Regions from separate parts of the Micromonospora trifolii genome, predicted to be linked through region 4. Evidence: riboswitches for the same ligand, from Rfam matches in the RefSeq annotation. Region 4 holds a riboswitch; each other region holds the start of a gene.
What was found. A riboswitch is a leader RNA that binds a small molecule or an ion and turns the genes downstream of it on or off. The one in region 4 is predicted to bind cobalamin.
Positions count from the first base shown of each region.

Region 1: it holds a riboswitch for cobalamin, as region 4 does, so the genes downstream of both, ACQRWP_RS07740 (ribonucleoside-diphosphate reductase subunit alpha) here and cobN (cobaltochelatase subunit CobN) in region 4, are expected to answer to the same signal.
Region 2: it holds a riboswitch for cobalamin, as region 4 does, so the genes downstream of both, ACQRWP_RS07700 (CbtB domain-containing protein) here and cobN (cobaltochelatase subunit CobN) in region 4, are expected to answer to the same signal.
Region 3: it holds a riboswitch for cobalamin, as region 4 does, so the genes downstream of both, ACQRWP_RS14555 (acyl-CoA thioesterase) here and cobN (cobaltochelatase subunit CobN) in region 4, are expected to answer to the same signal.

Region 1 covers NZ_CP191526.1:1,712,984-1,720,303, forward strand. The annotation lists gene ACQRWP_RS07725 (aldo/keto reductase) at 1-980, shown strand, start outside; gene ACQRWP_RS07730 (FadR/GntR family transcriptional regulator) at 994-1,713, opposite strand; gene ACQRWP_RS07735 (enolase C-terminal domain-like protein) at 1,721-3,118, opposite strand; cobalamin riboswitch at 3,550-3,766, shown strand; gene ACQRWP_RS07740 (ribonucleoside-diphosphate reductase subunit alpha) at 3,959-6,277, shown strand; gene ACQRWP_RS07745 (ribonucleotide-diphosphate reductase subunit beta) at 6,331-7,320, shown strand, end outside.
Region 2 covers NZ_CP191526.1:1,703,894-1,711,213, forward strand. The annotation lists gene ACQRWP_RS07675 (GH92 family glycosyl hydrolase) at 1-312, shown strand, start outside; gene ACQRWP_RS07680 (TetR family transcriptional regulator) at 395-1,027, opposite strand; gene ACQRWP_RS07685 (MFS transporter) at 1,340-2,842, shown strand; gene ACQRWP_RS07690 (histidine phosphatase family protein) at 2,923-3,519, opposite strand; gene ACQRWP_RS07695 (CbtA family protein) at 3,516-4,289, opposite strand; gene ACQRWP_RS07700 (CbtB domain-containing protein) at 4,280-4,483, opposite strand; cobalamin riboswitch at 4,518-4,673, opposite strand; gene ACQRWP_RS07705 (amidohydrolase family protein) at 4,939-5,817, shown strand; gene ACQRWP_RS07710 (ABC transporter permease) at 6,136-7,143, shown strand; gene ACQRWP_RS07715 (ABC transporter substrate-binding protein) at 7,184-7,320, shown strand, end outside.
Region 3 covers NZ_CP191526.1:3,186,705-3,194,024, forward strand. The annotation lists gene ACQRWP_RS14545 (hypothetical protein) at 1-175, opposite strand, end outside; gene ACQRWP_RS14550 (zinc-dependent alcohol dehydrogenase family protein) at 224-1,216, opposite strand; gene ACQRWP_RS14555 (acyl-CoA thioesterase) at 1,331-1,777, opposite strand; cobalamin riboswitch at 1,975-2,188, opposite strand; gene ACQRWP_RS14560 (copper resistance CopC family protein) at 2,320-4,368, shown strand; gene ACQRWP_RS14565 (copper chaperone PCu(A)C) at 4,434-5,036, shown strand; gene ACQRWP_RS14570 (Dyp-type peroxidase) at 5,060-6,274, shown strand; gene ACQRWP_RS14575 (copper resistance CopC family protein) at 6,271-6,855, shown strand; gene ACQRWP_RS14580 (cytochrome c oxidase assembly protein) at 6,914-7,320, shown strand, end outside.
Region 4 covers NZ_CP191526.1:2,493,062-2,500,381, forward strand. The annotation lists gene ACQRWP_RS11610 (magnesium chelatase subunit D family protein) at 1-500, opposite strand, end outside; gene cobN (cobaltochelatase subunit CobN) at 497-4,165, opposite strand; cobalamin riboswitch at 4,424-4,600, opposite strand; gene ACQRWP_RS11620 (MBL fold metallo-hydrolase) at 4,917-5,633, shown strand; gene ACQRWP_RS11625 (hypothetical protein) at 5,645-5,980, opposite strand; gene ACQRWP_RS11630 (RNA polymerase sigma factor) at 6,107-6,688, shown strand; gene ACQRWP_RS11635 (hypothetical protein) at 6,681-7,320, shown strand, end outside.

The sequences.
Region 1 (7,320 bases), 780 kb from region 4:
GTCGGGCGACCTCGAACGGCGTCGGGTCGCCGCTGCGGCTGAGCCCACTGGGCTTCGGCGCCTCCCAGGGCGGCAATCTCTACCGGGCGACGTCGGACGAGCAGTTCGCCGCCGCCGTGGACACCGCGTGGGCAGGCGGCATCCGATACTTCGACACGGCGCCGCATTACGGGCTGGGCCTGTCCGAACGGCGCCTCGGCGCGGCCCTGCGCTCCCGCCCGCGCGGAGAGTACGTGGTGTCGACGAAGGTCGGCCGGCTGCTCGTGCCGTCACCGGAGACGGCACACCGGCGGGATCCGGAGGGGTTCGACGTTCCCGCCGACCATCGCCGGGTCTGGGACTTCAGCCGCGACGGCGTACGCCGTTCGCTGGAGGCGAGCCTTCGGCGCACCGGCCTGGACCGGATCGACGTGGTGTATCTGCATGATCCGGACGAGCACTGGGAGCAGGCCGCGCACGAGGCGATCCCGGCGTTGGTGGAGCTGCGGGAGCAGGGCGTCATCGGTGCCGTCGGGGCGGGGATGAACCAGTCCGCGATGCTGGCCCGCTTCGTGGCGGAGACCGACGTGGACGTGGTGATGTGCGCCGGCCGGTACACCCTGCTGGAGCAGGGCGCGTTGACCGACCTGCTGCCCGCCGCGCAGGCCCGCCACGTCGGCGTGGTGGTCGCCGGGGTCTACAACTCCGGGCTGCTGGCCCGGGACATGCCACCGACCGACGCCGTCTACGACTACCAGCAGGCGCCAGCAGAGGTGATCGACCAGGCCCGCCGGATAGCACGGGTCTGCCAGATGTACGGCGTCACGCTGCCCCAGGCGGCGTTGGCGTTCGTCCGTCGCCACCCGGCCGTGGTCTCGACGGTCGTCGGCATGCGGGACGAGGCCCAGGCGACCGAGACCCTGCGGCGAGCTGGTGTCGACGTCCCGGATCAGCTCTGGGCGGCGCTGTACGACGAGGGGCTGCTCGACGTGCAGTCGTGAGGGTCAGCGGTCACTACCGGGCCGTCTCGATGCTGGCGTCAGCGTCGTCGGGTAACCCCTGCAACGACTCCTCCACACCGATCAGGTGGTTGGCCATGCGGGTGCGGGCCCGCTCCGGGTCGCGCGCCACGAGGGCCTTCAGGATCGCCACGTGTTCGTCGTGGGTGCGCAGGTCCGCGCCCTCCTCGTGCAGACTCCGCCAGAGTCGGCCACGGATGGTGCGCCCGGCGAAGGCTTCGATCAGGCCGACGAGCACCGGATTCTCGGCGTGCACGGCGATGATCCGATGGAAGGCGATGTCGATCTCCATGATCCGCTCGTGGTCCGGCGGTGACTGGCCGATCAACCGGGCCGCCTCGTCGAGCAGGTCACCCGCCTGGGCCAGGGCCTCGTCGGTGATCCTGGTCGCCGCCAGGCAGGCGGCCTCGCACTCCAGCAGACGGCGAACGGTGTGGATGTGCCGGGGGTCGCCCTGGCCCTGGAAGTCCACCACGAAACCCATCGGGGCCAGCAGTTGTGGCGCGTCGAGGTTGGTGACGTAGGTGCCGTCGCCCTGGCGGATGTTGACGATGCCGAGGATCGACAGGGCTGACATCCCCTCGCGCAGGGACCCCCGCGAGACACCGAGCTGCTCGGCGAGGTCCTTCTCGATAGGCAACCGGTCCCCGGGCCTGAACTGCCCTTCGAGGATCATCCGCTTGATGCCGTTGACCACTTCGTCAGTGCGAGACATGACCCCCCTAACGGCCGGCGGGGGTGGCCTTCCCACCCGCGATCACGTACGCCGCCTCCGGAGATGACACGGTAGTCGGGTCTGTCGCCGCCCAGTAGTGGCCGTCGGGAAACCGGTAGAGCGCGATCGACTCGGGACGCATCCGGGTGGAGTAGCCGGGCTGGCTGGGCAGGACGTATCCGCTGCCCGAGCCGGTGTCCCGGATGATGCACGGGTCGGTGAAGTGCTCGTGCAGGTGGTCGACGAACTCGGTGACCCGGTCGGTGAGGTCCCCCGAGATCGCGACGTAGTCGAGCACCGACACGTGTTGGACCATCTCGCACAGCCCGACACCGCCGGCGTGTGGGCACACCGGGACGTCGAACTTCGCGGCGAGCAGCAGCACGGCGACGATCTCGTTGATGCTGGCCAGCCTGCCGGTGTCCAGTTGGCAGAAGTCGATGGCCTCGGCTTGGAACAGCTGCTTGAACATCACCCGGTTGTGGCAGTGTTCGCCGGTGGCGACGCCGATCGGAGCGACGGCGCGGCGGATGGCCGCGTGGCCCAGGATGTCGTCGGGGCTGGTCGGCTCCTCGATCCACAGTGGCTTGAACTGGGCGAGGGCGATGACCCACTCGATGGCCTGACCGACGTCCCACACCTGGTTGGCGTCGATCATCAGGTTGCGATCCGGCCCGAGGATCTCCCGCGCGATGGCGCATCGGCGGATGTCGTCGTCGAGGTTGGCGCCCACCTTGAGCTTGACGTAGCCGTAGCCGGTGTCCACCGCCTCCTGACACAGCCGGCGCAGCTTGTCGTCGCCGTAGCCGAGCCAGCCCGCCGAGGTGGTGTAGGCGGGGTAGCCGGTCCGGTCGAGCTCGGCGAGGCGGGTGGCCTTCGTGCCCTCCTTGGCTCGCAGGATGGCCAGTGCCTCGTCGCGGGTCAGGGCGTCGGACAGGTAGCGCAGGTCCGCGATGTCGACGAGTTGCTCGGGGGACATGTCGACGAGCAGCCGCCACAGCGGCTTGTCGGCGACCCGGGCGACCAGGTCCCACGACGCGTTCAACACGGCGGCGAGGGACAGGTGGACGACGCCCTTCTCCGGTCCGAGCCAGCGCAGTTGCGAGTCGGAGGTGAGGAGGCGGTAGACCGCGCCCATGTCCGCTGCCATCGTCGCCACGTCCAGGCCCACCAGGCGCTGTGCCTGGTGGACTGCCGCCGCCGCGACGATGTCGTTGCCGCGACCGATGGTGAAGGTCAGGCCGTGCCCCGCGAGTGGCGCGCCCACGCCGTCGACGCCGTCGGTGTGCAAGATGACGTAGGCCGCCGAGTAGTCGCCGTCCTTGTTCATGGCGTCTGAACCGTCAGCGGTCAGGGAGGTGGGGAAGCGGACGTCTTCGACGGTGACGGCAGTGATCTGCGGCATGCGCTCCTCGCCCGGCTAGGCTAAAGATCAGATGATCACTGGGAGTATACGGAGGGCTGCTCCAGCGAGTCAACGATGTCGATCACCGCAAGCCCGCAGACATATGATGTTTGCGCCGCTGGGTCGATCCGCCTTACCGCCCATCGTGCCGGTTGGCGGGCGAAGGTGACGGGGGTGGCCGGCCGTGGAGATTGGATGTTCCGCCTCAGCCCAGGGCATTGACGGCGGCATATGGGTGTGGCCTGCGGCACCGCAGTCTCGATACGTCAAATCTTTGTCGATTGTCGACACCCGCGTGGAGGGCCCCGTCTCCGGTGCCTGGCGTCGGTCGGCGTGGCGTGCTCGGCCGGGTTGGTGACGGTGGTCACCGAGTCGGCACCGACACGCCCGAGACCGACATGTGGGGTGTGACAACGACTGCGTCCCTATATATGGTGTCGAGCGCAGCTGGTTCGACCGCTCATCCGGGGCGGTCGAGGCAACAGGGAACCCGGTGGAAATCCGGGACTGTCCCGCAGCGGTGAGTGGGAACGACCGCCGTCATCAGCACTGGGCCACCAATCGGCCTGGGAAGCGACGGCCAGTAGGAGACCGGCGAGCCCGGTCGTGCCCGCGAGTCCGAAGACCTGCCAGCGCGCCGCGTACCCGCACCCGGGTGGGCGGCGGTCCGAGGCCGCGTGGGACGGCTGACGCCACCTGACCCACGCCGGGCTGGCGTGGCGTCCGTCGGTGTCTGTCTCCTCGCGTCCGGGCCACCAGGTCTCGAACTCCGAGGAGCGAGTGGTGACAGTCACCGAGGTAGTCCCGGCCAGCGGCGACGCGGCCCTGCGGCGGACGCCGATGCAGGTCCGCAAGCGCGACGGCGGCACCGCACCCGTGGACGTGAACAAGATCGTCCGGGCGGTCGAGCGGTGGGCCGACGACCTGACCGACGTCGACCCGATGCGGGTGGCCACCCGTACCATCAGCGGCCTCTACGACGGCGCCACCACTGCCGAACTGGACCGGCTGTCCATCCAGACCGCCGCCGAGATGATCGGTGAGGAGCCGCAGTACTCGCGCCTCGCCGCGCGGCTGCTGGCCGGCTACGTCGACAAGGAAGTGCGTCGACAGGGCATCACCTCGTTCAGCGCGGCGATCCGGGTCGGCCACGCCGATGGCCTGATCGGTGACGACACCGCCGCATTCGTCGCCGCACACGCCGCGACGCTCGACCACGCCATCGACCCGGACGGCGACCGCCGGTTCGAGTACTTCGGCCTGCGCACGGTGTACGACCGCTACCTGCTGCGCCACCCCACCAGCCGCCTGGTGTTGGAGACCCCGCAGTACTGGCTGCTGCGGGTGGCCTGCGGCCTGTCCCGGACGGCCGACGAGGCGGTCGACTTCTACCGGTTGATGTCCAGCCTGGCCTACCTGCCCAGCTCACCGACCTTGTTCAACTCCGGTACCCGGCACACCCAGATGTCCTCCTGCTACCTGGTCGACTCCCCGCTCGACGAGCTGGACTCGATCTACCAGCGGTACGCCCAGGTCGCCAACCTGTCCAAGTTCGCCGGTGGCATCGGCATTGCGTACTCCCGCGTCCGCTCCCGGGGGGCGCTGATCCGGGGCACGAACGGGCAGTCCAACGGAATCGTGCCGTGGCTGCGCACGCTGGACGCGAGCGTCGCCGCGGTGAACCAGGGTGGCCGGCGCAAGGGCGCGGCCTGCGTCTACCTGGAGCCGTGGCACCCGGACATCGAGGAGTTCCTGCAACTGCGGGACAACACCGGCGAGGACGCCCGGCGCACCCACAACCTCAACCTGGCCAACTGGATCCCGGACGAGTTCATGCGCCGGGTCGAGGCCGACGAGCTGTGGTCGCTGTTCGACCCGCAGGAGGTACCCGAGCTGCCCGACCTGTGGGGGGAGCGGTTCGACGCCGCGTACCGGGAGGCCGAGGCGCAGGGGCGCTACGTGCGGCAGGTCCCGGCGCGGGAGCTGTACGGGAAGATGATGCGGACCCTCGCCCAGACCGGCAACGGCTGGATGACCTTCAAGGACGCCGCCAACCGGCTCTGCAACCAGACCGCCGAGCCGGGCAATGTGGTGCACCTGTCCAACCTCTGCACCGAGATCGTCGAGGTGTCCAGCGACGCCGAGACCGCCGTGTGCAACCTCGGCTCGGTGAACCTCGCCGCCCACCTCACCGCCGGCGGCATCGACTGGGAGCGGCTGCGCGCCACGGTGCGGACCGCGGTCACCTTCCTCGACCGGGTCATCGACATCAACTACTACCCGACCACGCAGGCGGCGGCGAGCAACCCCCGCTGGCGGCCGGTCGGGCTCGGGCTGATGGGCCTACAGGACGTCTTCTTCGCGCTGCGGCTGCCGTTCGACTCGCCGGCCGCCCGGGAGCTGTCCACCCGGATCAGCGAGGAGCTGTACCTGACGGCGCTGGAGACCTCCGCCGACCTGGCGCGCGACTTCGGCGCGCACCCGGCGTACCCGCAGACCCGGGCCGCGCGGGGCCAGCTCCAGCCCGATCTGTGGGGTGTCGAGGGTACGCAGACCGCGCGGTGGGACGCGCTGCGCGAGCGGGTCGAGGCGTACGGGCTGCGCAACTCGCTGCTGGTGGCGGTCGCGCCGACCGCGACCATCGCCTCGATCGCCGGGTGCTACGAGTGCATCGAGCCGCAGGTGTCCAACCTGTTCAAGCGCGAGACCCTGTCGGGGGAGTTCCTCCAGGTCAACACCGCCCTGGTACGCGAGCTGAAGGCCCGCGGTCTGTGGACCGAGCGGATCCGTTCGGCGATCAAGCGGGCGGAGGGGTCGGTGCAGGACATCGCCGAACTGCCGGCCGGCGTACGGGAGCTGTTCCGCACCGCGTGGGAGCTGCCGCAGCGGGCGCTGATCGACCTGGCCGCCGCCCGCGCCCCGTTCATCGACCAGTCCCAGTCGCTGAACCTGTTCCTGGCCGCGCCGACCATCGGCAAGCTCTCCTCGATGTACCTGTACGCCTGGAAGGCCGGGCTGAAGACCACCTACTACCTGCGCTCGCGCCCCGCGACGCGGATCCAGCAGGCCACCGTCAGCACTGTCGCACCCGTCGTCGTCGACGCGGAGGCGCTGGCCTGCTCGCTGGAGAACCCCGAGTCGTGCGAGGCCTGCCAGTGACCCCCGCCGAAGCCACCACCGACGCCGGCACCACCGACACGAGGACCACGCACATGCTGCTCGACCCCGGGATGGACCTGACTCTCCGCCCGATGCGCTACCCGCACTTCTTCGACCGGTTCCGCGACGCGATCCGCAACACCTGGACGGTCGAGGAGGTCGACCTGCACGCCGACCTCGCCGACCTGGACAAGCTGTCGCCGGCCGAACGGCACCTGGTCAGCCGCCTGGTGGCGTTCTTCGCCACCGGTGACACGATCGTCGCCAACAACCTGGTGCTCAACCTCTACCAGCACGTCAACAGCCCGGAGGGCCGCCTCTACCTGTCCCGCCAGCTGTTCGAGGAGGCCGTGCACGTCCAGTTCTATCTCAACCTGCTCGACACGTACGTGCCCGACGAGACCGAGCGCTTCGAGGCCTTCGCGGCCATCGAGAACATCCCCTCGATCCGTCGTAAGGCCGAGTTCTGCTTCCGGTGGATCGACTCCCTGAGCGACCTGCGGGAGCTGCGGTCCCGCGAGGACCGACGGACGTTCCTGCTCAACCTGATCTGCTTCGCCGCCTGCATCGAGGGGTTGTTCTTCTACGGCGCGTTCGCGTACGTCTACTTCCTGCGCTCCCGCGGCCTGCTGCACGGCCTCGCCTCGGGCACCAACTGGGTGTTCCGCGACGAGTCCATGCACATGGCGTTCGCGTTCGACGTCGTCGACACCGTCCGCGCCGAGGAGCCGGACCTGTTCGACGACGACCTCGCCGACCAGGTTCGCCGGATGCTCACCGAGGCCGTCGAGTGTGAGGTGCAGTTCGCCGAGGACCTGGTGGGCCACGGGGTGCCCGGTCTGACGTTGGCCGACATGCGGGAGTATCTCCAGCACGTCGCCGACCGCCGCCTCGCCCAGCTCGGCATCGCGCCGCACTACGGGTCGAGCAACCCGTTCGGCTTCATGGAGTTGCAGGACGTGCAGGAGCTGTCCAACTTCTTCGAGCGGCGGGTGTCGGCGTACCAGGTCGGGGTGACCGGCACGGTCGCCTTCGACGACGAC
Region 2 (7,320 bases), 790 kb from region 4:
ACGGCCACCGTCCAGGTGACCGGGGAGCCGGTGGCGCGGACCTACCAGCCGCGGGTGGCGCTGCTGACCACATCGGGCCCGCGCGGCACGTCGATCATGGTCGACGGTTCCGGGTTCGCGCCGAACGAGGTGGTCACGATCGCCTTCGGGACCGAACTGGCGGTCAGCACCGTGCGCGCTAACGGTGACGGCGTCATCTCCGGCGCGACGGTCAGCGTTCCGGGTGCGGCGAAGGCGGGCGCGACCAGCGTCACGCTGAACGGCGCCACGTCGGCGACGAAGGTGTCCCGACCGTTCACCGTCACCGGCTAGCACCGAGCCGGGGGGCAGTGCAGCCGCGTGGGGCGGGCCGTGATCACGGCCCGCCCCACGCCGCATTGCGATGATCGACTTTTCAGTGCGGTGGCAGCAACGCGTCGACCAGGTCGCGCAGCGGCCCGACCAGGTTCTGTTCGGTGGCGGAACTCAGCGGTTCCAGCTGGATCGACGATCGCAGCACCGCGACTCCGAGGCCGGCGGCGAGGGCCATCTGGGCGCGGAGCAGGAGCTGTTCGCTGCCTGGTTCGCCGGGACGCCACCCGCGAGCCGCCGCCAGTTGTTCGCTGGATCGGATCAGCACGCCGCGTCGGATCTCGTCGGCCCCCGCGTCCCCGGATGACCGCAACAGCAGTGAGAGCTGGCTCGACAGGCCCGCCGCGCCGAGGTCGGCGATGTGCCGGGCGATGGCCTCGGGCACCCGGTCGGCGGGCGTCTGACCTGTCGTTCGGCGTAGTTCGTCGCCTGCGGCTCGCAGGCACGCCTCGAACAGGCCCTCCTTCGAGGTGAAGTAGCGGCTGATCAGCGCCACGTTGACGCCCGCGTCGTCAGCGATGTCCCGGACGGTGGTGGCCGCGTAGCCGTCCCGGGCGAAGCGCTGGCGGGCGGCGTCGAGCAGCAGCTGTCGCGTCTCGGTCGCGTCCCGACGGCGACGCTGGGCCGGTTCGCCGGCGGTGTCACTGGTCGCGGGGACAGGCGGTTCTGCTGTCACGACGCGTCCTTCCTTCGCTCTGGCTCGGTGGCGGTGCTGTCGGCACTCGGGCCGCCCCGACCGCGAGGACATCGCTGGCAGCGGTGTTGCTCTCAGGCGGTATACCACCGAGTCATATCTATACCGCTGAGGTATATCGCTCTCCGAACCGCGCCGCCGGTCGTCGCCCGTCCGCAAGTAAACATATGTTGACTTTCCGGCGGATGCAAGCTCCAGAGCGGCCGGGGGGTGACGTAAACGACTGTTGACATAGCCTCCCGGCTGCGCATACTGGCTAAGTCAGCAAACGTTTACATCTAGTTCGGGGATTTCATGACCCACACCATCGAGGAGTCGACCGACCTCGGCTCCCCGCCCGGCGCCGCCCCGCGCGCCAACAGCACCCTTCTGGTGCTGTACCTGTCGCTGGGCGGCCTGGCGTTCGCCGTGCTCCAGTCGCTGGTGGCGCCCGCGCTCTCCACCATCGGAAGGGACCTGGGCGTCTCGACCGGAGACATCAGCTGGGTGCTCACGGCGTACCTGTTGGCCGCCTCGGTGCTGACGCCGATTCTCGGACGTCTCGGTGACATGGTCGGCAAGCGTCGCGTCCTCATCGGCGTCCTCGCGGCCCTCGCCGCGGGCACCCTGCTCGCCGCCCTGGCTCCCAACCTGACCGTGCTGATCGTCGCGCGGGCGCTGCAGGGAGCCGCCGGAGCGATCCTGCCGCTGTCGATCGGCATCGTCCGCGACCAACTGCCCCGGGAGAAGGTCGGCGTCACCGTCGGCCTGCTGTCGGCGATCTTCGGGGTCGGCGCCGGTGTCGGCATCGTGGCCGCGGGCCCGATCGTGGAGCACCTGTCGTGGCACTGGCTGTTCTGGCTACCGCTGGTCCTCGTCGTCGTCGCGCTGCTCGGGGCCATCTTCGGGATGCCCGAGTCGCGGGTCCGCACGCCCGGGCGGCTCGACATGCTCGGCGCGGCCATCCTGTCGGTGTCGCTGGTCTCGTTGCTGCTGGCCGTGAGCAAGGGACAAGGCTGGGGCTGGACCGAGCCGAAGACCATCGGCCTGTTCCTGCTCGGCGCGGTCGCGATGGTGGTGTTCGTCCGGGTCGAGCTACGGGTACGCGAGCCACTCATCGACATGCGCCTGATGCGGATTCGCGGTGTCTGGGCCACCGACCTCGTCGCCCTGATCCTCGGTTTCGCGATGTTCGGGACGTTCGTGTTGGTACCGACCCTGCTGCAACTTCCCGCCGCCACCGGGTACGGGTTCGGCAAGACGGTGTCCCAGGCGGGCCTGTTCCTGCTGCCCACCGTCCTGATGATGGTGGTCTTCGGTCCCCTCGCCGGTCTGCTGGACCGACGCTTCGGTCCCAAGGTTCCGATGTTCCTCGGCACGGTCGCGGTCGTCGTCGCATTCGCGCTGCCGGCGCTCGCGCACGGCGCGACCTGGCAGGTGCTGCTCTCCGGGGTGCTCACCGGCGCCGGCATCGGCCTGGCGTTCGCGGCGATGTCCAACGCCATCATCGAGAGCGTCCCGGCCGGGCAGACCGGCGAGGCGAGCGGCGTCAACACCATCGCCCGCACCATCGGCAGCAGCATCGGCGCGGCGGTCGTGGCGGCCGTCATCACGTCGAACAGCACCCCTGCGGGGCTGCCCACCGACGCGGCGTTCACCGCCGGCTTCTGGGTGTGCGCGGGCGTCGCGGTCCTGGCCGTCTTCGCGGCACTCGCCCTGCCCTCGGCGCGTCGCCGTCACGAACAGGCCGTCGCCGCCGGTGTCGACGACCTTCCGCCCGAGCCGGTCGAGCTGCACCTGCCCCACCGGCACCACTGAGCAGGCGGTTGACCGTCGCCGAACGAGCGCAGGCCGTGTCCACTGCTGGTGGGCACGGCCTGCGCCGTTCTGGTGCGACCTCAAGCTGCTCGCGGCGCGCCCAGCCGAAGGTGCCAGCGCGTGCCCTGGCTGGCGAGCCGGACGACCGCCAACGGCTCCACGTCCACCTGCCGGTACGTCGCCAACGGAAGACTAAGGGCGTGCACCACCGCGACCCGGATCACCACTGGGTGGGTGACAGCGATGACGCGCCCACCGGCCCGGTGCTGCTCGTCCAGCCACCTGCCGACCCGATCCCGCACGGCCGTGACGGACTCACCGCCGTGCGGCGCGGAGTCCGGTGCGGACAGCCAGTCGTGCAGCGCCTGCGGCTGCGTGCCAGCTATCTCCGCAAGCGACCGTCCGGACCAGTCCCCGTAGTCACAGTCGGCCAACGCCGTCTCGATCGTCGGCAGCAGGCCGAAGGCGTCGGCGGTCTGTCGGGCGGCCGCCGCGGGGCTGGACAGGCAGGTGGCGTTCACGCCGAGGGGCCCACGCCGGTCTGCGCCCGCGCGGGCCTGGGCGAGTGCGGCACGCAGGCCACCCTCGTCCAGGCCGTCGTCGGCGCCGCCGAAGCGGGCCCCGCGCAGAGCGGCGGTGTGACCGTGGGCGACCAGCCGGAGGCTGGTGCCGGTCACGTGCTCGGCAGTGCGGTGCCGGCCCGGCGACGCCGCTCGTGGTGCATCAGGGCCGCGAACAGCAGGCCGATGCCGGTCCAGAGCACGACCTGGGTGCCGAGCGAGGCCAGTCGGAAGCTCCACAGCAGGGTCGCCGGGAAGTCCGCCGGGACCTCCTGAAAGGACGGCATCACCACGTACGACACTGCCGTGACCAGCAGGAACCCGCCCACGGCCGCGGCGGCGCGCAACCACGTCGGTGCCTGGGCGCCGACCGACCGGTAGCCCAGCGAGCCGGCCCACACGGCCACCAGCCCGAGCACCACCATCAACAGGTAGGTGACGGTCCGTTGGTTGATGGTGGCCGGGTCGCCGACCGCCGGCGGGTTCGCCGGGTACTTGAGGAACGGCACGATCACCGCGCCGAGCAGCGCCGCGCCGGCCAGCAGCAGACCCGACCGCCCGTCGTCGTCGCCGCGCCGCCGCCGCCGGGACAGCAGGACGTACGCCGTGGCCAGCAGGCCACCCATCGCGGCCCCGAACAGGCCGGTGGCCAGGAACAGGCCGCCGCGCTGACCAGTGCGGCTGACCAGGGCGTCCTCGTGATCGTGCGCACCAGCGGCGGCGGGCTCGGCGTGCGACGCCGCCTCCTCGATGGCGATGGCTGCCTCGACGTGCGGTTCGCCAGCGACGTACGCGAACGCCCCGGCGAGCAGACCGGCGATCAGGCCGGCCAGCAGCCCGCGAACGAGGACGGCGACGAACGGGGGAGTGGTGGTGTTCAGTGGCACGGGACACCCAGCAGGTGCCTGCCGTCGTGCATCAGCTCGTGCAGGTACATCCCGCTGCGCGACACCGCCCCCTGGTCGAAGGCGACGAGGTACGCCAGCAGGGTGAGCACGGCAACGGTCGCCAGAGCCGTCCACAGCAGACGGGCACTGCCAGCGGGGTGCACCACCGGCTGGCTGGAAGCGGAGCTAGACATGAATACACGAACCTCCCCAGGGATGACGCGTCCCCATCGCAAGGCTGCGGACGACCGAGCGTCCTGGCTCGCGGCCCCCAGTTGTGGTTGAGGAACCGCTCACAGTGGCGCGACCGCGCCGGATTCACACCGGCTTCCCTCGCGTCGCCGCAGATAGTGGGTCGACGGTATCGGTGCCGCCTCAGGCGGTCAACCCGGACGCCGCGCCCCCGGAGACGTCTGAATATCGGTACGTCAGCGAGGCGGACCAGCCGCAGGTGCCAGTGGATTCGTCAGACCAAACAGCGACACTGCCGGAAGCCGGTCGTGGCGCGAGTTCCGCGACTCAACAACAGTCTGTTACCGCTAACATGGTCAACCTGCCAGATCGACTCTGTGGCTCCGGGTTGACCCGGGGGTTCGATCAGCGGCTGGGCGGGGTGTGGTGTGGACGAGAACGCGCCAGGACGGGTCCGGTGACGACCGGCGAGGTCGCGCGACGATCGGGCATCGTCGACGCGCACCATCACCTCTGGGTCCGGGCGCGGCACCCACAGCCCTGGATCGATCCGCAGACCATGGCCGCGATCGACGACGACTTCACGCCGGTCGAGCTCGCCCCGGCGACCCGGGCCGCCGGGGTCACCCAGACCGTGGTCGTCCAGTCCGTCGCCGTTCGGTCGGAGACGCCCGAGCTGCTCGGCATCGCGGCTGACGACCCCCTCATCGGCGGGGTCGTCGGTTGGGTCGACCTCACCGCCGCCGATGTCGACCGCCGCCTCGCCCGACTACGCAGGGCGCGCGGCGGCGAACGGTTGGTCGGGATCCGCCACCTGGTCCAGTCCGAACCCGACCCGACCTATCTCGACCGCCCCGACGTGCGGCGGGGCATCGCCACGGTCGGTGCCGCCGGCCTCGCCTTCGACCTCCTGGTGCGCCATCGTCAACTGCCGGCGGCGACCCGGCTCGTCCGCGACCTGCCCCAGGTGCGCTTCGTCCTGGACCACCTCGGCAAGCCTCCGCTCGGGCGCGCCGATCTCGGTGACTGGCGGCATGACCTGCGGGCGCTCGCGGCCGAGCCCAACACGACGGCGAAGCTCTCCGGCCTGGTGACCGAAGTGGACGGCGGTTCCTGGACGACGGCCGGCCTGCGGCCCGCAGTCGAGCACGCCCTGGACGTGTTCGGGCCGGATCGGCTGATGTTCGGCTCGGACTGGCCGGTGTGCCTGCTCGCCACCTCGTACACCCGCTGGGTCACCGTCCTCGGTGACCTGCTGGATCCGCTGTCCGACGACGAGCGGGCGGCGATCTGGCGCCAGACCGCCGGACGGGTCTACCGGCTGGCTTCTTCCTGAGCGCAGCGGCTTCCGAACTGGGGACATAGCATGTTATCGATAACATGCTAGCGACGGCAGCCGATGTCGATTTGGTCAGACGTATGCCTTCGGTGGTGCAGGTAACGATGGCAAAACATGCCGGCAAGACCTTGGCAACATACGTGAATGCGTGGCAAGGTAACGCCTGATCGTGGGAAACATCCGACCTATCTCCAAGGGTTGTGCGGGCACCAGTCGCACTGCCGTCCGAGCGGGGTTGGTCGCTCACAGGCGTTCGGCTCGTCGGCGGGTCCCCGTCGGACGCCGGCGCCACGCTTGGGGAGGTCAGGTCCGACGATGAGTAGCGCCGAGGCAACCGCCGGCACGCAGCGCGGCGAACTCAGCGACTGGTTCCGGGAACGGATCTCCCACGCCGTCTCCGAGTTCACCGCCGCGACCGCGCTGGTCGTCCTCTTCATCGCCCTGACCTTCGCGAGTCCGTACTTCCTGACAGCGGACAACCTCTTCAACATCGGGGCACAGACAGCGGTGATCGCCATCATCGCCACGGCCCAGACAATGGTCATCATCACGAAGGGCATCGACCTGTCCGTGGGGTCGGTCGCCGCGCTCGCCGGCGTGTTGGGCGCGATGGTCGTGCGCGACCTCGGCTTCTCGCTCTGGGCGGCGACGGCGGTCGCGATCGGCGTCGGCGCGCTGGCCGGGCTGTTGAACGGGCTGCTGGTGACGGTGGCCCGGATTCCGCCGTTCATCGCGACCTTGGGGACGATGTCCGTGGGCCGCGGCCTCGTCTTCATCATCACCGGAGCGGTCGGCGTCTACGGCCTGCCCCGATCCTTCCAACTGCTCGGCAACGGGCAGATCCTCGGCATTCCGTTCGCCGTGGTGATCACCGTCCTGGTCGCCGTCGGGGTCGCCTTCCTGCTCTCCCAGACCCGCTTCGGTCAGTACACCTACGCGATGGGCTCCAACCTGGAGGCGGCCCGCCGCTCCGGCATCCGGGTCGGGCGGCACCTGACCGGGGTGTACGTGCTGGCCGGCGTGCTGGTCGGGCTGGGCGGCATGATCGCCGCGTCCCGGGTCAACTCCGGCCAGCCCAACTACGGGATCTCGCTGGAGCTCGACGTCATCGCCGCCGCGGTCATCGGCGGAGCCAGCCTGTTCGGCGGGCAGGGCCGGGTCGTCGGGACCATCATCGGCGCGTTCCTCATCGCCCTGGTACGCAACGGCGCCGTCCTGCTCGACATCAGCATCCACTACCAGCAGGTGATCGTCGGCGTGATCATCTGGGCCGCCGTCTACTTCGACCAGTACCGCCGCCGGCGGCTGGAATCACGGGGTTGACATGCCATTCCGAGAGTCCGAACGAGGAAGGACACACACCATGGCACACACCACCACCAGCCGGCGGACGCGAGGACGACTCCTGCGCGCGCAGGCGATTCTGGCCGCGGCCGCGGCGACCGCTCTGCTCAGCGCCTGCGGCGGGGTCGAGGTCCGTGACGGCGGCGACGGCGCGAC
Region 3 (7,320 bases), 690 kb from region 4:
CAAGGCTGCTGCCGCGATGGCGGGCGGACATCCACTCTTGGAACGCCGCCAGCTCGCCCTGACCGCGCGCCAGGGCGAATCCCGTCAGCATGGACCACGCGCGGTCGTACCTTGGCATCCCGACGTACATGCCCAATCGGTGATCCATGTGCCACAAGAACTCATCCCAGCTCACCCCGGGATTCTTTCTGACGACCGCTGCGGTGTGTACGAACGGCTTGGCTCAACCGGCGACGTCCACGACGACCTTGCCCTCGGCGGTGCCGCCGGTGACCAGGTGGTGGGCGTCCATGATCGTGTCGAGCGTGAACCGGCGCTCATCGAGTCGGGGGCGCAGCGCGCCGGCGTCGGCCAGCGTCGCGATCTCGCGCAGGATGTCGCCGTGGTGTTCGCGGCCCCGCCCGGTGAGCATCGGCAGCAGGGTGAACACGCCGGAGTAGGTCGCGCCTCGGAACGACAACGGGGCGAGCGAGTGTGAGCCCCAGCCCAGCGCGCTGACGACGTGCCCGTGGTAGGTGCGTACCGCCGCGAACGAGGCGTCGAGCGTCGCGCCGCCGACGTTGTCCATGACGATGTCGAACCCCTCGCCGCCGGTGTACCTCTCGACGTACTCCTCGACCTTGCTCGTGGTGTAGTCGATCGGCACGGCGCCCAGGCTCTCGATCACCCGCATGCTCGCCGGCCCGCCCGTGGCGTACGCCTCGGCGCCGCGCGCCTGGGCAAGCTGCACGCCCACGTATCCGACACCGCCAGCACCGCCGTGCACCAGCACCTTCTGCCCGGCGTGGACTTCGGCCCGGTCGACCAACCCCTCCCAGGAGGTGATCGCCGCCAGTGGCAACGCGGCGGCCTCCCGCATCGAGAGGCTCCTCGGCTTGACGGCCAGCAACCGGGCGTCCACGGCGGCGTACTCGGCCAGCGAACCCTGTAGGTCACCGACGCCCCCGCACAGCCCGTACACCTCGTCCCCCGGCTCGAACCCGGTCACCTCCGCGCCGACCGCCGCGACGACGCCGGCGAGGTCCAGGCCGAGCACCGCGGGCAGCTCGACACGCGCGTGCGCGGCCTTACCTGCCTGGATCTTCGTGTCGAGCGGGTTGACGCCGCTGGCGACGATCCGCACCAACACCTGGCCGGGCCCGGGGGTGGGTTTATCGATCTCCTCGACCGTCAGCGGAACGTCGAACTCCCGCAACAACGCGGCGCGCATAACCATCCACACTCTCCGTGATCGAGGCTTCACGTGGACGCTATCCGACCGGACAGGCGGCGGGGCGGGTTCCTTGGACCGCGCCCGCGCCCGCGCCGCGACAGGCGGGCCGAGCGCGGGTTAGTCGTCTTCGGCACCGTCGAGCAGCGCGCGTCGCAGTGCCAGTCGGTGCTTCCGGCGGATCTCCGCCTCCCGGTACCGTCGGCGGTCCCCATCGGTCTCCGGCAGCAGCGGCGGCACCGTCCGAGGCTGGCCGTCGTCGTCGATGGCGACCATGACCAGGTGGGCGGTGGCCACGTCGGTGGGCGGCACCGCCCGGTCCCACCGGTCGGCGGTCACCTTGACGGCCACCTCCATCGAGCTGCGGCCGGCCCAGGTGATCCGGGCGTCGACGTGCACGACGTCGCCGACCCGCACCGCGCGGAGGAACGCCGTCTCGTCGATGGCGGCGGTCACCGCCGGCCCGTCGGAGTGCCGGGCAGCGACCACACCGGCGACGGAGTCGATGAGGTTGAGGATCCGGCCGCCGTGGACCGTACCCATCAGGTTGGTGTGGTGCTGGTCCATGATCTGCGAAAGGGTCAGGTGCGACGCCGACGGTGCTCGGCCGGCGATGGTGGTGGTGTCGTGCACAGCGGTAGTCCGTCCCTCGGGAAACCACACCGCCGGGTCGCGGACAGACGCTGGCGAGGACCTGGCCGTGCACCACACGCACGGCCCGTCACCCGCTCAGCCCACCCGCGAGGCCGACGGCAGCGCACACGGTTGTGTACGCGGCGCCGGCAGGTCTTCGGACTCGCGGGCCTGACCGGTCGCGCCGGTCCCCTACTGGCCGTCGCTTCCCAGGCCACTGGCCCAGTGCTGATGACGGCGGTCGTTCCCACTCACCGCTGCGGGGCAGCCCCGGATTTCCACCGGGTTCCCTCTTACGACGCCCAGCCGGTCACGACGGGGCGAACCAGCGCCGTCGGCGAGCATAGCTGGCCAGGGAATGTGTCCACCCGGGGCGTCCTGCCGCGGCGACGGATGGCCTGATCGTCAACTTTTGCCATCTGAGGAAGAAGATCGTCACCTCTTGAAAAAAGTCTCGCGAGGGTGAGGATATCCAGATGCGTCGTCTCCCCCAGACTTGCGGGCGGGTGGTCTCGGGCCTCCTCGCGTTCCTCCTCGCCTCGGCGGTCGCCCTCCTCGCGTCCGCCCAGCCCGCCGCAGCGCACGGGACCCTCGCCATGTCCACACCGGCGAGCGGCGCCACAGTGCGCGAGCCGGTGACCGAGGTGCGGCTGTTCTTCACCGAGAAGGCCGCCGCCAACGCGTTCTTCACGATCACCGCCCCGGGCGGCACCCGGGTCGACAACGGCTGGTCGTACGGGGAGCCGAAGCCGCTGGACAAGCCGGTGCGCGAGTACTTCCTGGTCAACGGGCAGTTCGAGCCGCGGGAGTACACGACGGGGTTCCCGGCCGTGGTGGCCGTCGCGCATCTGCCCGCCAAGGGCCAGTACTCGGTGAGCTACCTGTCGGTCGCCTCGGACGGCGACACCGTGCGGGGCACCCTGACCTTCCGCTACGACGGGCGGGTGACGGCAGCGCCGAAGGGGTGGAGCCCGCCGTCGACTCAACCGGACCCGGCGCTGGTGGCCGCCACCGAGCAGCACAACTCGTCCGGGCAGGCCTCGGCGGTGCCGACCACCGCGGATGATCCGTCGACCCCGCCGGCTGCGGCGGCACCGTCGACCGGGTCGACCGAGGAGAGCGGTCCCGGGGCACTGGCCTGGGCCGGCTGGGCGGCGGCGATTGCGGCGGTCGGAGCGGTGGCCGGGTTCGTCGTCTGGCGTCGCCGATCCGCCGGCACACCCACCGGCCGGGGCCGTACCTCGGCGGCGACCTCCGGTCGACGCGGCGGTGGCGCCCGTACCACGAACAGGGCCGGCACTGGCAAGACCGTCGGCGGCAAGGCTGCCGGGGACAAGACCGGCGGGGGCAAGGCCGGCGCGGCGACCGGCGTCGTCGCGCGTAGCGCGAGCGACAAGCGGCGGCCCGCCACCGTGCCAGCGGAGCGCAAGGGCAACACGGTCGTCACGGCCCGCACGGGCGTCACTGTCGATCCGACGTCGAGCGATCAGGTGACCAAGGCCCTCGCCAGCACGGACGGCGAGCTGACGGCCGACCCCGGACCACGGCCCGACACGGACCTCGCCGGCGCGACGCCGGGGTCCCGGTTGAGCAACACCCACCTGGCGCTGCTCGTCGGCGGGCTGGTGATCGCCCTGCTGGCCGGGTTCGGGTTGGCCCGTATCGGCACCGGCGACGAGAGTCCGACGACCGGCAATTCACGACCGGCAGCCGGTGGATCGCCCGACTCGGGCCAGGTGGGCTCCGCGACCGACGGGCACCAGCACCCGGCCGGTACGGGGCCGCACACGCATCGGGGTGACGACGCGACGGGCGCGACGTTGGCGACCGGGACGACGGTCAGCGCCGGTGGGTACACCCTGCAACCGCTGGAGCGGTCCCAACCCCCTGGTGTACGCGCCGACTACCGGTTCCGCATCGTCGGGACCGACCGGCAGCCGGCAACGACCTTCGCGGTCGTACACGACAAGCCGTTGCACATGATCGTGGTGGGCCGCGACCTGACCGGCTACCAGCACCTGCACCCGACGATGGCGCCCGACGGCACCTGGAGCGTCCCCCTGACGCTGGCCCGACCCGGCGGCTACCGCGTCTTCGCCGACTTTTCCGTCACCGCGGCCAACGGCAAGCAGCAGCCGCTCGTGCTGGGCGTCGACCACATCGTGCCCGGCGCGCACAGCCCGACCGCACTGCCGCCGGCGCAGGCGCAGGCGACGGCTGGTCCGTACGCGGTGTCGATGACCGGCACCCCGACGGTGGGGGTGACGGCGCCGATCCATTTCCAGGTCAGCGCCGACCCGACCGTACCGGTGCAGCTGGAGCGGTACCTGGGCGCGTACGGGCACCTGGTCGTGGTTCGCGAGGGTGATCTCGGCTACGTGCACGTCCACCCCGAGCAGGAGCTGGTCGACGGGACTGTCAAGTTCTGGCTGACCGCGCCGAGTTCAGGCCGGTACCGAGCCTTCTTCGACTTCCAGGTCGCCGGCACTGTGCACACCGGGGAGTTCACGATCAACGTTCCCTGAGTCCGGAACTTTCTCCGAGCTGCGGCCGACCAACCTCCCAGCAGCAACCATCGGAGGAAGAACACATGCGCACCACCAGCCCAAACGCTTCACGGCGCCGCTCGGCCGCCGTCCTCGCCGCCGCGATCCTGACGGTGGGCGTCGCCGGCTGCGGCTCGTCCGACTCTCCGTCGACAGCGCAGGCGGGCCCGTCCGCGTCGGCCTCGGCCAACCCGGACGCTGGCGTGATCGGCATTCGTGACCCGTGGGTGAAGGCGGCTGACAAGGGCATGACGGCGGCCTTCGGGACCCTGGTCAACGATGGTGATGCCGATGTCACGGTGACGAGTGCCACGACCTCCCTGTCGCCGATGGAGCTGCACGAGATGGCCATGAAGGACGGCAAGATGGTCATGCAGCAGAAGCAGGGCGGCATCGTGATCAAGGCCAGGAGCACGCATGCCTTGGAGCCCGGCGGCGACCACCTCATGCTGATGAACCTCACCAAGCCCGTTCAGGCCGGCGATGAGTTGACCTTCACCCTGACCTTCGCCGACGGCAAGACCCAGGAGTTCCGCGCGGTGGCCAAGCCGTTCACCGGCGCGCAGGAGAGCTACGCCCCCGGACACGGCGAGCCCATGCCCGGCGTGAGCGCCACGCCGGGGATGAGCATGAGCCCGGCATCGTGACGCAGACACCACCTGTCCGGCCGGTGAGCAGGCGTGGCCTGCTCACCGGCGGAGCCCTGGCCGCCGGCGGAGCACTGGCCGGCGGTGCCGCGATCGCCGCCACCCGTGTGGGGAGGACCGGACCGCCGCCAACGACGGCTGCCGACACGACGCCCGTGGCGACCGTCGGCGGCCTGGTCGAGCCGTTCCACGGCACCCGGCAGGCCGGGGTGGCCACCGAACCACAGGCGCACGCGTCGTTCGTGGCGCTCATCCTGCGGGCCGGCGTCGACCGGGCCGCCCTGGGTCGGATGTTGCGGTTGCTCACCGACGACGCCGCCCGGCTCACCCAGGGCCGACCTGCGCTGGCCGACACCGAGGCCGAACTCGGGCTGCTGCCGGCACGGTTGACAGTTACCTTCGGCTTCGGGCCCGGCCTCTACCGGGCGGCCGGCGTCGACGACCGCCGGCCGGCATCGGTCAGCGACCTGCCGTCGTTCCGCATCGACCGGCTCCAGCCGGCCTGGTCCGGCGGTGACCTGCTGCTCCAGATCTGCGCGGACGACGCGATCTCCGTCGCCCACGCCCAGCGCGTCCTGATCAAGGACAGCCGACCGTTCGCCACCGTGCGGTGGGTCCAGCAGGGCTTCCGGCGCAGCCCCGGTGTCGAGCCGGGCGGCCACACCCAACGCAACCTGTTCGGTCAGCTCGACGGCACCGCCAACCCCCGACCCGGCGCGCCGATGGACACCGCGCTCTGGGTCCCGGACGGCCCGGCGTGGCTGCGCGACAGCACCACACTGGTGCTCCGGCGGATCAGCATGAACATGGAAACCTGGGACCTGCTCGGCCGGACCGACCGCGAACTCGCCGTCGGGCGACGGCTCGACACCGGCGCCCCGCTCACCGGCACCGCCGAACACGACGAGCCCGACTTCGCCGCCACCGACCCGAACGGCCTCACCGTCATCCCCGACTTCTCGCACATGACCCGCGCCCACGTCACCGACGACCGGCTGAAGATCCTGCGCCGGCCCTACAACTATGACGGGGCGCCGACAGCGGAGGGTCACGCCGACACCGGCTTGATCTTCACGTCCTACCAGGCCGACATCGCCCGGCAGTACCTGCCCATCCAGCGCCGACTGGCCGACCGGGACCTGCTCAACGAGTGGACCACGCCGATCGGGTCCGCCGTCTTCGCCATCCCGCCCGGATGTCCACCGGGCGGTTGGATCGGCGAGCAGGTGCTCGGATGACCACGCCGACCCGGAGTTTCGTCATGACCGCACCGTCGTCCCGGCCCACAGCCGTCCGGCTCGGCGCGGCGGTGCTCGCCGTCCTCGTGGCGGTGCTCGTCCCGGCCAGCCCGGCCTGGGCGCACAACTCGCTCAAGACGGCCACGCCCGCTCGGGACGCGACGCTGTCGAGCGCACCGGCCGAGGTCACGCTCGAATTCATGCAGCGACTCGACCCCGCGTTCACCACGATCGTGCTCACCGATGCCGCCAAGCGGAAGCTTCCCACCGGCGCGCCGGTGGTCACCGGAGCGAAGAGCACGGTCCAGGTGACCGACACCCTGCCGAACGGGACATACACCGTCGCCTACCGGTTCGTCTCCGTCGACGGGCACCCGGTTCAGGGGTCCTATCCGTTCACGGTGGCCGATCCCACGTCCAGCACCGCGCCGGTCGCCACCGTCAGCGCGTCAGCGCCCGCCGCCGCGGCAATGGAGTCCGGCGGCGGGCCGAGCGCCGGTGTACTCGTCGCGGGTGCCGTGCTGGCCCTCCTCGTCCTGGTGACGGCTGGGCTGCTGTGGCGGCGGGCGGCCCGGCGCTGATCCGACCCGCCCCCGTGCGGTCGGCTCGCCCCATCACCTCACCAAGCAAGGTCAACACGTGTCCGACACAGAACCACTGCAGTCCGCCATCGACGATCCGAGCGGTGCCCGCACCGTCGCCACCGCCTCGGTAACCCCGACCGGTCCAGCCCCGTCCGCCGCCCGAGACAGGGATTCCACGGGATCCGGCTGGTTGGTCACGGTCGCCGCCGTCGCGTCGGCGGTCACAGTGTTGGTGCTCGGTCTCCGGGTGGGGGGCGCGTTCACGGCCGCGATTCCGGGCCTCCCCGACGCGGGGCCGAGCACGACTCGGGCGCTACCCGTGTTCCGGCTACTGTCCGACGGTCTCGCCACAGTCACCGTCGGCATGCTGGTGACCGCCGCGTTCCTGCTGCCCGGCGACGGACGCAGCGTCTCGCCGCACGGTTACCTGCTCCTGCGACGGGCCGGTGTCGCCGCGCTCGG
Region 4 (7,320 bases):
CCCTCCCGCTCGACGTGGCTGCGGCCCATCGCCGCCGCGTCGAGCAGCAGATCGACGAGGTGGTCGTGCAGCAGGTTGACCTCGTCGACGTAGAGCACGCCCCGGTGCGCGGCGGCGAGCAGGCCCGGCTCGAAGGCGCGTACCCCCTCGCCGATCGCCTTCTCCAGGTCCAGTGCGCCGACCACCCGGTCCTCGGCGGCGCCCACCGGCAGCTCGACGAGACGGGCCGGACGGGTCTCGTCGGCGGCGTCGGCCGGGTGCGGGCCGTCCGGGCAGGCCCGGTCGGGCTCGGCCGGGTCACAGCCGAAACGGCAGCCAGCCACCCGCCGCACCGGCGGCAGCAGCGCGGCGAGAGCCCGCACGGCGGTGGACTTGGCGGTTCCCTTCTCACCCCGGACCAGCACCCCGCCGATCGCCGGGGAGACCGCGTTGAGCAGCAACGCCAGCCGCATGTCGGCCATGCCGAGCACAGCACTGAACGGGTAAGTGGTCACGGTCATGCCCGGTCCTCCAGGTCGCCCTCACTGGCCAGGTACGTGTCCCGCAACCGGTCGAGGGTGGCCGGCTCCGGCTTAACCCACAGCCCCCGGTCGGCGGCCTCCAACAGCCGCTCGGTGATGCCGCGCAGCGCCCACGGGTTGGACTTCTCCAGGAACTCCCGGGTGGTCTCGTCGAAGAGGTACGCGGCGGCCAGGTGCTCGTACATCCAGTCGTCGACCACACCGGCGGTGGCGTCGTAGCCGAACAGGTAGTCCACTGTGGCCGCCAGCTCGAACGCGCCCTTGTAGCCGTGCCGGCGCATCGCGGCGATCCACTTCGGGTTGACCACCCGGGCCCGGAACACCCGTCGGGTCTCCTCACCCAGGGTGCGGGTGCGCACGTCGTGCGGCATCGCCGAGTCACCCACGTACGCCTGCGGTGACGTGCCGGTGAGGTGGCGGACCATCGCCACCATTCCGCCGTGGTACTGGAAGTAGTCGTCGGAGTCGACGATGTCGTGCTCACGGGTGTCCTGGTTCTTCACCGCCACCGCGATCCGGGCGAACGAGCGCTCCATGTCGGCGCGCGCCTCCCGCCCGTCCAGGCCCCGGCCGTACGCGTAGCCGCCCCACACCGCGTACACCTCGGCCAGGTCGGCGTCGCTGCGCCAGGTCCGGGCGTCGATCAGGGGCAGCAGGCCCGCGCCGTACGCGCCGGGCTTGGAGCCGAAGATCCGGGCGGTGGCCCGCCGCTCGTCGCCGTGCTCGGCGAGGTCGGCGGCGACGTGCGCCCGCAGGTAGTTCTCCTCGTCCGGCTCGTCCAGCGCGGCGACCCGCCGGACGGCGTCGTCGAGCAGCGCCACCACGTGCGGGAACGCGTCGCGGAAGAAGCCGGAGATGCGCACTGTGACGTCGACGCGAGGGCGGCCCAGCTCGGCGGTCGGCACCACCTCGATGCCGGTGACCCGCCGGGACCGGTCGTCCCAGACCGGCCGGCAACCCAGCAGCGCGAGCACCTCGGCGATGTCGTCGCCCTGGGTCCGCATCGCGCTGGTGCCCCAGACGGTCAACCCCACCGAGCGGGGGTACCCGCCGGTGTCGGCGAGGTGCCGGGCCAGCAGCGAGTCGGCGAGGGCCACCCCGACGTCCCAGGCGTTGCGGCTGGGGATGGCCTTCGGGTCGACGGAGTAGAAGTTGCGGCCGGTGGGCAGCACGTTGACCAGCCCCCGGGTTGGTGAGCCGGACGGGCCGGGTGGCACGAACCTCCCGTCCAGCGCCCCGAGGGTGTTGGTCAGCTCGTCGGTGGTCCGGTCCAGTCGGGGCACCAGCTCGGTGGCGGCGAAGTGCAGCACCGCGGCGACGTCCGGGAGCGGCTGACCGGTCACCTCGGTCACCACGGCGTCCACCGTGTCCACGGCCCAGTTCAGCGTCTCCATGCCGACGACCAGCCGCCGCGCGAGGGCCTCGATGAGGTCGATCGCGTCGGCGGCGGTGCCGGCCGGCCCGTCCACCACGTCGGTCAGCGCCGCAGGCAGCGCCAGTCGCTGTCCCGGCGACGCGAGCAGCTCCTGCTCGTCGAGGGAGTACGCGACGGCGAGGGCCTGCCGCAGTCCGGGCAGGGCGCGGGCGCCGCCCCAGATCTGCGGGGCGCGCAGCACCGCGAGAATGAGGTTGACCCGTGGCTCGCCGGTGGGCGCGTCGGCGAGGATGTGCAGCCCGTCGCGGATCTGCACGTCCTTGACCTCGCACAGGTACCCGTCGAGGTGCAGCACGAAGTCGTCGAAGTCGTCCGCGTCGGGCATCGCCTCGGCGTGCAGGTCGTGGTGCAGCTCGGCGGCGCGCACGAGGTCCCAGATCTGGGCCCGCACGGTGGGCACCTTGGCCGGGTCGAGGGCCTGCACTGTCGCGTACTCGTCGAGCAGTTGCTCCAGTTTGGCCAGGTCGCCGTAGGTCTCGGCGCGGGCCATCGGCGGGACCAAATGGTCGACGACCACGGCGTGCGCCCGCCGCTTGGCCTGGGTGCCCTCGCCGGGGTCGTTGACGATGAACGGGTACACCATCGGCAGGTCGCCGAGGACCGCGTCGGGCGCGCAGTCGGCGGCCAGGCCGAGGCCCTTGCCGGGCAGCCACTCCAGGGTGCCGTGCTTGCCCAGGTGCACCACGGCGTCCGCGCCGAAGCCGCCGTCCGCGACGGGCGCTGTCAACCAGCGGTACCCGGCCAGGTAGTGGTGGCTGGGCGGCAGATCCGGGTCGTGGTAGATGGCGATCGGGTTCTCCCCGAAGCCGCGGGGCGGCTGGATCAGCAGCACCACATTGCCGAAGCGCAGCCCGGCGAGCACGATGTCGCCGCCCTCGGTGTACAGCTCGCCCGGCGGCTCACCCCAGTGCTCCCGCATCCGCTCGCGCAGCTCGGCCGGGACCTGGTCGAACCAGCGTCGGTAGGTCGGCCCCGGTATCCGGGCCTCGGCGGCGGCCAACTGCTCCGGGGTGAGCCACTCCACGTCGTGACCACCGGCCGCGATCAGCGCGTGGATCAGCGCGTCGCCGTCGTCGGGCGGTGGCGCGTCACCCAGGTCGTAGCCGGCCTCGGCCAGCGCGGCGAACAGTCGGACCGCCGAGGCCGGGGTGTCCAACCCGACGGCGTTGCCGACCCGGGAGTGCTTGGTGGGGTACGAGCTGAGCACCACGGCGACCCGCTTGTCGGCGTGCGGCACGTACCGCAGCCGGGCGTGGCGCACCGCGATCCCGGCGACCCGGGCGGCCCGCTCGGGGTCGGCGGCGTAGACCGAGAGCCCGTCGGCGTCGATCTGCTTGAACGAGAACGGCACGGTGACGATCCGGCCGTCGAACTCGGGGATGGCCACCTGCATGGCGGCGTCCAACGGGGACAGCCCGGCGTCGCTGTCGGCCCACTGCGCGCGGGTGCTGGTGAGGCAGAGCGCCTGGATGACCGGCACGTCCAGGGCGGCCAGGGCACCGACGTCCCAGGCGTCCTCGTCGCCGCCACCGGAGGCGTCCGCGGCGACCGCTCCGCCGGCCGCGAGCACCGTGACCAGCAGCGCGTCACAGCGGGCGAAGAGCCCGAGTGGGCCGGCGCCCGCGGTGAGCCCGCGCAGCGAGCCGCAGAAGATCGGCAGCGGGTTGCCGCCGGCTTTGTGGACCGCGTCCGCGAGGACGTCGACGAAGTCGGTGTTGCCGGCGAGGGCGTGCGCCCGGTAGAAGACGATTCCCACTGTGGGCCGGTCCGGGTCGGCGGGGTGTTCGCCGTGCACGCCGTACGCCGGGGTGGGCGCGGGCGGGGCGAACCCCTCGCCGGTGAGCAGCACCGTGTCGGAGAAAAACCGGGCCAACTGCCCGAGGTTGTCCGGGCCGCCCTCCACCAGGTACGCCAGCGCCTGGGTGACGACCCCGGACGGCACCGTGGAGATGGCCATCAGCTCCGCGTCGGGCAGCGCCTCGCCGCCGAGCACGACCGTTGGCACGCCGGTGGCGAGCACCGCGGCGAGGCCGTCCGGCCACGCCTGCCGACCGCCGAGCAGGCGTACGACGACGAGGGCGACCCCGTCGAGCAGGGCGGGCACCTCCTCGGCGGTGACCCGGGCGGGGTTGGCCAACCGGTAGTCGGCGCCGCTGGCGCGGGCAGCCAGCAGGTCGGTGTCGGCGGTGGACAGCAGCAGGATGCGCACGGCAGGCTCCGGAAAGTGACGCCCTGGGGCCCTCACGGGGGCAACCGGGGCGATGCGGGTGGGTACGGCGTCAGCCGGTACGACGGCCCGCGCGAACGGCGGACCGACGTGGGCGTCGGGCCGGTCAGCGCCGGGCGATCAGCTCAACGGTGCCGGTAGCCGGTGTCCTTGGAATGCACTGCCTGGAGCGCAATACGACGATGATCGTCGATGAATGAGACGCCGTGCGTCATCGGGTCCTCCTCGGGTGTCCACGCCCTGGGGTGCATCCCGACGGCCGAAGTATCCTGGCTTCCGGATCGACGCTCTCCCCCGGCCTTCCAACCGCAGACACACGGCCGTGACTCACGAGGGGGGATCGCTCCCCGGTGACAGTGGCGGGACCGCGTCGGATTCGCACCGACTTCCTTCACTGCCGTCAGGCCGCGAATGCTGCCACACCCCTCCACCGCCGGTCAACGCGTGCCCAGCCCCACCGGGCGGGTGCCACTCATCGAGTTTCACCGATTACTTCGACCGCCAACCGGTGGGTCGCAATGCCCCGAATCAATGCCAGCCCCTCCTTTGCTCTGCTTACCTGTAGGCACCAGTGACGCTCCGTGCCTGGCGCGAATAGGCAAGCAGAGCAAAGGGGGTAGCACCCGCCCTGGCCTGCGCCGATCGTCGGAGGGGACGGTGGCGTGCGGCACCCTGGCCTAACATCGGCGAACGCCGCACCAAAGTCCGCGATCAATCTCGGAGGTCGATCACCTTGGTCGCTCCGCAGTTCCATCATCTGGCGGGCCGGGTCTGGCTCTGCCCGGGCGATCCGGACCCGGAGGCGGTCCAGGCCGGCGTCGCCGTCGTCGCCGACGAACGCGGCAGTGTGATGATCGACGCCGGGCAGAGCCCCGCGCACGCCCGCGATATCCAGGCCGCGCTGGCCGCCGCCGGCCTACCGAAACCGCGCTGGCTGGTCTACACCCACCATCACTGGGACCACGTGTGGGGCGCCTGCGCCTGGCCCGGGGTCGAGATCGTCGGACACGAGGCAGCGGTGCCGCTGCTGCGCGCCGAGGCCACCCGACCGTGGAGCCACCGCTACCTGCACGAGCAGGCACGCGCCGATCCCCGTCTCGGCCCGAGCTTCCGAGCCCGCGCAGGCGCGATGGCGTCCTGGGACGGCTTCGCCATCCAGCCGCCGACCCGGACCTTCGCCGACGGGGACGAGCTGCCGGTCGGAGTTCGGCTACGTCACGTCGGGGGCGGGCACGCACCGGATTCGACAGTGGTGCTGGTGCCCGACTCGGGGGTCATGCTGCTGGGCGACTGCTTCTACCCACCGCCGGCCCACCTGCGCCGGCCGGAGGACGGCCTCGACCTCGACCTGGTTCGACGACTTCTCGACGACACCTACCACTGGTACGTCTCCAGCCACGCGGAGCCGATGACGCTCGAAGAGGCCCGCTCAGCCGTGCGGTGCGCCTGAGCGGTCGAACCTCAGCGGGAGTGGCGTTCCGGGTGGGCCCGGCTCCAGGTCCGCATCCGTTCCGGGTAGCCGGTGCGCGCCGCCTCGTACAGCGGCACCGCGTGCTTGCGGGCGATGGCCCCGGCCGCGCGGGGCGTTCCGGTACGGCGGCGGATCCACTCGCCGTCGTGGGCGATCGCCACCACGGTGGTGTCCGTCGCGGTCGTCTCCGGCTCCAGGTAGAACTCCACCCCGCGCCGAGTGGCCACGAACGCCTCCAGCGCCGCGAGGTCGTCGCGGGTCGCCTCCCGGTCCAGCTTCGTCGGGGTCGCCTCGGCACCCCGTGACCGGCGGTTGAACCAGCTCATGCCCCGCCCCTCTCCTCGATGCCCCTCCAGTGCAGCACCGATTCCTGGCAATACGCTGCACGCCGGATGGGAGAGAGCTGACCCGCGGGGAAATCCCTGTGGAACCCGCGACGGGTGGGCGGTGTCATGAGTGTGATCCGAACGGAGGCTCCCCTGGACGACGAGGCGCTCGTCACCCGCGCTCGGGCAGGTGATCTGGAGGCGTACAACCTCCTGGTCGCCCGGCACACCGCGTCCGCGTACCGGACCGCGGTGCTGCTCGGCGCGGGCTCGGACTCCGAGGACGTCATCCAGGAGGCGTTTGTGAAGGCGTACCGGAAGCTGTCCCGCTACCGGGGCGACGCGTCCTTCCGGTCGTGGCTACTCGCGATCGTCGCCAACGAGACACGCAACCTGCACCGCTCCCGGGGCCGGCGCGACGGGCTCGTCCTGCGGGCGGCGGCAGCGGACCCGACGTCCGAGATCGCCGAGGACGACGCGGTCGGCGCGGTCCTCGCCGGGGAGCGCCGGGCGTCGCTGGTGCAGGCGCTGCGGCAACTGCCGGTACGGGACCGCGAGGTGATCGTCTGCCGGTTCTTCCTCGATCTCACCGAGGAGGAGACGGTGTCTGCTCTGGGCTGGCCCCGGGGCACTGTGAAGTCGCGCACGTCCAGGGCGCTGGCGAAGCTTCGCGGCCTGCTCGACCGTGAGGAGGTCCGGCATGGGTGACCTCGAACGGGAACTGCGCGACCTGTCCGCCTGGCTGGACACTCCCGATCCGCCCGACGTGACCGCCCGCGTCCGCGTACGACTCAGCACGCCCGCGCCCCGGCGGCGCCGGTGGCGTTCGCTCGCCGCGGCGGCGCTCGTCACCCTGCTGGTGGCGGTGTTGCCGCCGACGCGGGCCGCCATCGCCGACGTCGTCACAGGGCTGCTGCGCTTCGCCGGGGTCAGCATCGCCACCTCGCCCGCCCCGACGCCGCCCGGCGGCACCGCGGCACCGCTGCCCGGGCAGCGGGCAGTGGCCCTGGACGAGGCGCAACGGGCGGTGCGGTTTCCGATCCGTCTGCCGGCGATGCTGGGCCCGCCGGAGCAGGTGCTGGTCGCCGACCCGGACGCCACGGGCCGGTACCGGGTGGCGACGCTGCTCTACGACGGGGGTGCGCTGCGCGTGGACGCGTTCGACGGTCACCTCGACCTGGCCTTCCACAAGGAGGTCACCCCGCCGGGCGCGGACTGGGTCCAGGTCAACGGCGACTTCGCCGTCTGGGTCGACGGCCCACACGTGTTGTCCTACGTGGACCGGGCGGGCGGGATCCGCCAGGAGACCGCCCGGCTGGCCGCCTCGACCCTGATCTGGC